DNA from 2 places in the Kitasatospora paranensis genome. Region 1 is predicted to be linked to the other one. Evidence: predicted binding sites of a transcription regulator. Region 1 holds the regulator's gene; the other holds the start of a gene.
What was found. The regulator HspR, encoded in region 1, represses chaperone genes until heat shock. The targets are predictions, from matches to a motif close to TTGAGNNNNNNNNNCTCAA.

Region 1 (3,404 bases):
CCCTGAACGAGCGTTCTGGCGGGGCACGTGACACATCGGCACTCTATGGGTCATCATATGGTCGGATTGGATGCGGACATCGTCGCGGGGGTCGATGCTCGCAATGACTTTTTTGTCCTGAAAGGAGTGATGTCGTGCTGAAGGCTCGTCGTGTCGTCGTCTCTGCGCTCCTCCTGGGCATCGTGATGCTCTTTGGATCCGGCCCGGCGATCGCGGATGACTCCCACTGGCTCACTGCCAGTGCTGCGGTAAACCTCTCTCTGGATGACAGTCACTGGTAGGCGTCTCCGGGGAATCGAGCGGAAGGGTCGATGCATCCAGGTGCATCGGCCCTTCGGCATTCTGCGCCAATTTCCAGCCGAGCTGGAAAAGCGTCTCGACCTCGTACTCCTCCCGCAGTTCGGCAATGTGTCGGGCAAGAGTGCGCTCGCTCAGGCCCAGCCGGCGCGCAATCGTCCGGTGCCCGACCCCCTGGAGCATCAGCCGGATGATCTGGCGCCGCATGCTCGAAACCACCGCCCGGGGGATCTCGTGGACGCCGGTAAAGGGGATGGCGCGCTCCCACTGGCTGTCGAACACGCCCACGATGTAGCTGAGAACGGCCTCGTCGCGGATGAACGCCGCGCTGTCCCGGTTCTCCTCGCCGCCCACCGTGACCACCGCGACCTCGCGGTCCAGCACGATGAGCTTGTGGAACGCCTCGTCGAGGGTGCGCACCTGGCAGCCCTCCTGCGTCACCTCGCGGACGTATTCGATGGTGGGATTCGAGTACCGGGCGCTCGGCTGGTAAATGGTGCGGATCGTGCCGCCGCGTTGGACGAATTTCATGTCCCGGTCGATCGCGATTTTCAGCGCATCGACCCCGCGGCCCCCACCCGGCTGCGCGGTCAGCATTTCCTTCGTGCAGCCCTCGAGAAGGGTCGCCACGAGCTGGTTGATGTTTCCCCGGCCCTGGACGTATTCGATGGCCCCGCCTTTTTCGGGACCGGTGGTGTGGGCCTGGTACTCCGGGCCCAGATTGTGCAGTGCGGTGTTCAGTGCTATCGATCGCAGTAGCAGATCCGCTGCGCGTGCCTGAAGGTCACCGGAAAGGGATTCCGCCAGCTGGCGCGGGTCCTTGATGGCGAACGTTCCGGGCGGGCCCACCTCCGGGGTGAGCAGCCCGAGCGCCAGCAGCTCCTGGAGCGCGTCGCCGCCCGGGGCCGCCTCGGCGGCGTCGTCGGTGAGGTCGCGCGCGGTGTGGTCGGCCAGCCGGCCGCCGGTGCGCAGCGCGTGCAGGTAGAGCGCCCTGGCTCCGGGGGAGAGGGCGCTGCCCTCCCCGCCGGACTTCCGCTCACTGCTCATCTGCGGCTCCCTCGCCCCCGGACCGGCCCTCGACGGAGTCTCTCCGTCTTGGCGGAATCCTAGGGGCCGGATGCGACGATTCCGAGAGGCGTTCCGACTGTCGGTCGGGAGACCCCTCGGCGAGTAGCCTCTCACCGTCCCCCGTCCGCCGGCACCCCCGGACGGAGGGAGCCGATGGACGGCCCCGGGCCGGCGCCGTGGGGTCAGCGCCTGGGGCGCCAGACGACCAGCGCGCTGGACTGCTGCACCTGCTGGTACGGCACGAGGTCGCGTCGGTAGGAGGCGTGCACGGCGGCCTCGCGCTGCTGGAGGGCGGCGGCCGCGCCGTCGAGCGCGTCGGCCAGCTCGGCGACCCGGGACTGGAGGGCGGCGACCTGGTTCTCCAGCTCGATGATGCGCTTGATCCCGGCGAGGTTGATGCCCTCGTCCTGGGAGAGGCGCTGCACCTCGCGCAGCTGCTGGATGTCCCGCGAGGAGTAGCGGCGGCCGCGTCCGGCGGTGCGGTCGGGGCAGACCAGACCGAGCCGGTCGTACTGGCGCAGGGTCTGCGGGTGCAGCCCGGAGAGCTCGGCGGCGACCGAGATCACGTAGACCGGGGTGTCCTCGGTCAGCTGGTACGGGTTGGCGCGCGCGGCGGCCGGCCGGCGGGGGACACCGCCGGGGAGGCCTTCGCCCAGACCCGGGCCGATCGGGCTGTCGGGGGTCGTCATCTGGTCACGCTCCCTCCGCCGCCTGGAAGAGGGCGGCTCGCGGGTCGTCCGAGGCGGTGGCCTCGCGGTACTGCTCCAGTGCGCTCAGCGCGTCGCCGGTGACGTGCTTGGGAACGACGACCTCCACGGTGACCAGCAGGTCGCCGCGGGTGCCGTCCTTGCGGGTGGCGCCCTTGCCGCGGGCCCGTAGGGTCAGGCCGTTGGCGCTGCCGGGCGGCAGCTTGAGCTTCACCGAGGGGCCGTTGAGGGTGGGCACCTCGATGGTGCCGCCCAGCGCCGCTTCGGGGAAGGTGACCGGCACGGTCACCGTGAGGTTGTCGGCCTTGCGGCCGAAGACGGGGTGGTCGTCGACGTGCACCGAGACGTAGAGGTCGCCGGGCTGCCCGCCGCGCTCGCCCTGGGCGCCCTTGCCCTTGAGCCGGATCCGCTGGCCGTCCTGGACCCCGGCCGGGATCCGGACCTGCATGGTGCGGGCGGAGGAGGCGCGGCCGCTGCCGTGGCAGACGGTGCACGGGTCGTCGACGAGCATGCCGCGGCCCTTGCAGTCGCGGCACGGCTCGGAGAGCGCGAAGGCGCCCTGGCCGCGGCTGACGGTGCCGGCGCCGACGCAGGTCGGGCAGACCCGCGGCGTGGTGCCGGACTTGGCGCCGGTGCCGGCACAGGTGCGGCACGGGGCCTGGCTGGTCATCCGCAGCGGCACGGTCGCGCCGTCGACGGCCTCGACGAAGCTCAGCGTGACCTCGGTCTCGACGTCGGCGCCGCGGCGCGGCTGGGGCTGCCGGCCGCCGCGGTTGAACAGGCCGCCGAACACGTCGCCGAGGCCGCCGCTCCCCCGCCGGTCTGGCTGCCGGAGAACAGGTCGCCGAAGTCGAAGTTGTAGGCGCCCCCGTTGGGGCCGCCGGAACGGAAGCCCCCGGTCCCGAAGAGGCTGCGGGCCTCGTCGTACTCCTTGCGGCGCTTCTCGTCGGAGAGGACGTCGTACGCCTCGGAGATGTCCTTGAACCGCTCCTCGGCCTTGGCGTCACCCTTGTTGGCGTCCGGGTGGAACTCCCGGGCCAGCTTGCGGTAGGTCTTCTTGATCTCGGCCGCGGTGGCGTCCTTCGGCACGCCGAGGACCTTGTAGTAGTCCTTCTCCACGTAGTCCTTGGTGCTCATGGCTGCCGCCACCTCCCGAAATGTGTCCACACGGCGCTGCGGAGTCGTACCCGACGTTGTCGGTGCACGACTCCGCAGCGCACAGATTGTCAGCTGTCAGCCGTGCCGTCACCCTTGTCGGACTCCGCGTTGTCGGCGGCGTCCGGGGCGGACGTGGTCTGGGTGCCCGGCTGGGGCTCCGCGACGGACACCATC
Region 2 (3,404 bases), 1.1 Mb from region 1:
CGCCTTGACGTGGCTGTCGACCGTGCGGGTGCCCGAGGCGTCCGTCCAGTCCCAGACCTCCGCGAGCAGCTGCTCGCGGGTGAGCACCGCGCGCGGCTGTGCGGCCAGGCAGGCGAGCAGGTCGAACTCGGTCGGCGTGAGGTGGACGTCGCCCGAGCCGAGCCGCACCCGGCGCTGCACGTGGTCGATCTCCAGGTCGCCGAAGCGCAGCGAGCCGAGCGCCGGCGTTCTGGCCGCCTGCTGGGCGCGCTCCACGCGGCGCAGCAGCACGTTGACCCGGGCCGCCAGCTCGCGCATCGAGAACGGCTTGGTCATGTAGTCGTCCGCGCCGACGCCGAGGCCGACCAGCAGGTCCGTCTCGTCGTCGCGCGCGGTCAGCATGAGCACCGGCACCGGGCGCTGGGCCTGGATCCGGCGGCACACCTCCAGCCCGTCGAAGCCGGGCAGCATGATGTCGAGCACGACGAGGTCGGGCTGCCAGGTGTGGAAGCCGTCCACCGCGCCGGGCCCGTCGTGGGCCACGGCGACCTTGAAGCCCTCCGCGCCCAGCCGGGCGGCGATGGACTCGGCGATGGTGGGTTCGTCCTCCACCACCAGGACCCGTCGCTGTGTTCCGACCGGATTGCCGCCGCCGGTCTCCTGCTGAATTTCTGTCACGGTCACGCCACCGCCCCCAGGGCTGCGGGCCGGCCACCTGTGGGGGTGGCGGGCGCCGCGTCGTAGTCGTCTTGTTCCGTCGTGGGCTGTGCCCGGCCTGCTGTGCCGGCCGTGTGCCGTTCCGCCGTCGGCACGCCGTGCGGCGTGGATGCGCCGTGTCTGCCACGCACCCCGTCCGCACTCCTGGCAGGGTACGGACACCGTGCGCGTTCCGGCAGGTGGACGGGGCATTTCCGGCCCATGGCCGAATACCGTCCCGCTCCGGGACCGGGCACGGGGCGATACCTTACCGGGCGAAAAACGCACCTGTAACGGCCTGTATGTGCCTTGACCCGCGATTCGCCGCTTACCGCTGGACCGTTCGTCCGTGAACGGACGGCTGGTACGGACCAAGCGGCGCCGGACGTTCACCGAACCTCAGGCATTCTTCACAGCACTTACCCAGCGGACTCCCAGATGCGGAACGTATCGTGGGCACGACAAGGGCGAGCGGTGTCCTCCGCGGGTGCATCCCGCGCGCGGCCGTGCACGCCCTCGGTACGTTTGGCGGGGGGCGCACGGCGCGCGTTCCGGCGGACGGAGGACCGATGGCGGACACCGGCGCAGGCGTCCCGGGTCCGTACGCACGGGCTCGCGACCTGGTGGTGCGCGCCCTGCCCACCCCCGGCGCAACCCCTTCGCGCTCCTCTACCTCGCGCTGCTGCTCGGCACCACGCTCTTCGCGCACCTCGCCGACCCGCAGCTCGTCCGCCGGCTCCAGGCGCTCTCCAGCACCGACGTCCACAACCTGGCGCACCACCCGGTGCTGGCGCTGGTCACCAGCGGGTGCTGGGTCGCCGGGCCGCTCTGGACGCCGTACCTGTGGGCCGTCGCGGTCACCGTCGCGCCGCTGGAGCGCCGGGTCGGCGGCCGCCGCGCCGCCGGCGTCCTCGCCGCCGGGCACGTCGGGGCCACCCTGCTCTCCCAGGGCGTCGTCCTCGCGGCGGTGGCCCTCGGCGCCCAGGGCGACGACCTGCTCGACGCCCTGGACATCGGCGTCAGCTACGGCGTCCTCGCCAGCCTCGGCGCGCTGGCCGGCCTGCTGGCCCCCGCGGCCGGGCGCTCGCCCTGGCGGTCGCCGCCACCGTGGTCGGCAACCAGCTCCTCCAGGACCCGGACCTGGTCACCGGCGTCGGCCACCCGGTGGCACTGCTGATCGGCCTCGCCCTGTGGCGTCCGCTGCGCCGGGGCCCCCGCCCGCCCCGGCGTCCGCTGCGCCGCCCGGCCCGCCGCCGCAGCCGGCCGCAGGCCGCGCCGGCCCGGGTCTGACACCCGCCCCGACCTGCGGGTTCTCCCCGCCAGCCGGGCCGTGCCCGGCCGATCGCCCAGAGCGAACAGCCTCCGGGGAACATCCGCGCCTCGCCAATCCTTAGTCAGGTCAGCTCAACTTCGCTGACTGGGGAGAGATCATGGCATCGACGTCCGTTCCGCTCACCCTGCCCGTGCTGCCGCTCGACGACGAGGTGGTGCTCCCGGGCATGGTCGTCCCGCTCGACCTGTCCGACACCGAGGTCCGCGCCGCCGTCGAGGCCGCCCGGGCGGCGGCGTCGACGGCCAAGCCCCAGGTGCTGCTCGTCCCGCGGCTCGACGGCTCGTACGCCGCCGTCGGCACCCTCGCCACCGTCGAACAGGTCGGCCGGCTCGCCGACGGCGACCCCGCCGCCCTCGTCCGGGCCGTCCGCCGGGTGCGGATCGGCTCCGGGACGACCGGCCCCGGCGCCGCGCTCTGGGTCGAGACCACACCGTTCAAGGAGTCCGCCGAGGGCACCGCCGTGGCCGGCCGCGCCGCCGAGCTGGTCAAGGAGTACAAGTCGCTGTCCACCCAGTGGCTGCGCAAGCGCGGCGCCTGGCAGATCGTCGACCGGGTCGCCGCCATCGAGGACGTCGGCGACCTCGCCGACAACATCGGCTACGCCCCCTTCGCCACCGCCGAGCAGAAGCTCAAGGTGCTGCTGGAGGCCGACCGCCTGGCCCGCCTGGAGTACGCGCTCACCCTGCTGCGCGACCACCTCACGGAGGAGGAGGTCAACGACACCATCCGCAAGGACGTCGAGGAGGGCGTGGCCAAGCAGCAGAAGGAGTTCCTGCTCCGCCGCCAGCTGGAGGCCGTCCGCAAGGAGCTGGCCGAGCTCAACGGCGAGTCCGGCACCGAGGAGGACGACTACCGGGCCCGGGTCGAGGCCGCCGACCTGCCCGAGAAGGTCCGCGAGGCCGCCCTCAAGGAGGTCGACAAGCTGGAGCGCTCCTCCGACGCCTCCCCGGAGGGCTCGTGGATCCGCACCTGGCTGGACACCGTGCTGGAGCTGCCCTGGAGCGAGCGCTCCGAGGACGCCTACGACATCGCCGGCGCCCGTGCGGTGCTGGACGCCGACCACGCGGGCCTCACCGACGTGAAGGACCGCATCGTCGAGTACCTGGCCGTCCGCAAGCGCCGGGCCGACCGCGGCCTCGGGCTGGTCGGCGGCCGCCGCGGCGGCGCGGTGCTGGCCCTGGTGGGCCCGCCCGGCGTGGGCAAGACCTCGCTCGGCGAGTCCGTCGCCCGCGCGATGGGCCGCTCCTTCGTCCGGGTGGCGCTCGGCGGCGTCCGGGACGAGGCGGAGATCCGCGGCCACCGGCGCACCTACGTGGGCGCGCTGCCCGGCCGGATCGTCCGGGCGATCAAGGAGGCCGGCACGATGAACCCGGTCGTGCTGCTCGACGAGATCGAC

Region 2: the regulator HspR is predicted to act here: its motif matches at 2,065-2,083, upstream of lon (endopeptidase La).

What each region holds. Positions count from the first base shown of each region.
Region 1 covers NZ_BAABKV010000001.1:4,274,286-4,277,689, reverse strand. Annotated here, with positions in the region: gene ABEB13_RS20605 (helix-turn-helix domain-containing protein) at 232-1,344, opposite strand; gene ABEB13_RS20600 (heat shock protein transcriptional repressor HspR) at 1,548-2,054, opposite strand; partial or broken gene dnaJ (molecular chaperone DnaJ) at 2,059-3,209, opposite strand; gene grpE (nucleotide exchange factor GrpE) at 3,299-3,404, opposite strand, start outside.
Region 2 covers NZ_BAABKV010000001.1:5,330,108-5,333,511, forward strand. Annotated here, with positions in the region: gene ABEB13_RS25645 (response regulator transcription factor) at 1-657, opposite strand, end outside; gene ABEB13_RS25650 (rhomboid-like protein) at 1,163-1,852, shown strand; gene lon (endopeptidase La) at 2,106-3,404, shown strand, end outside.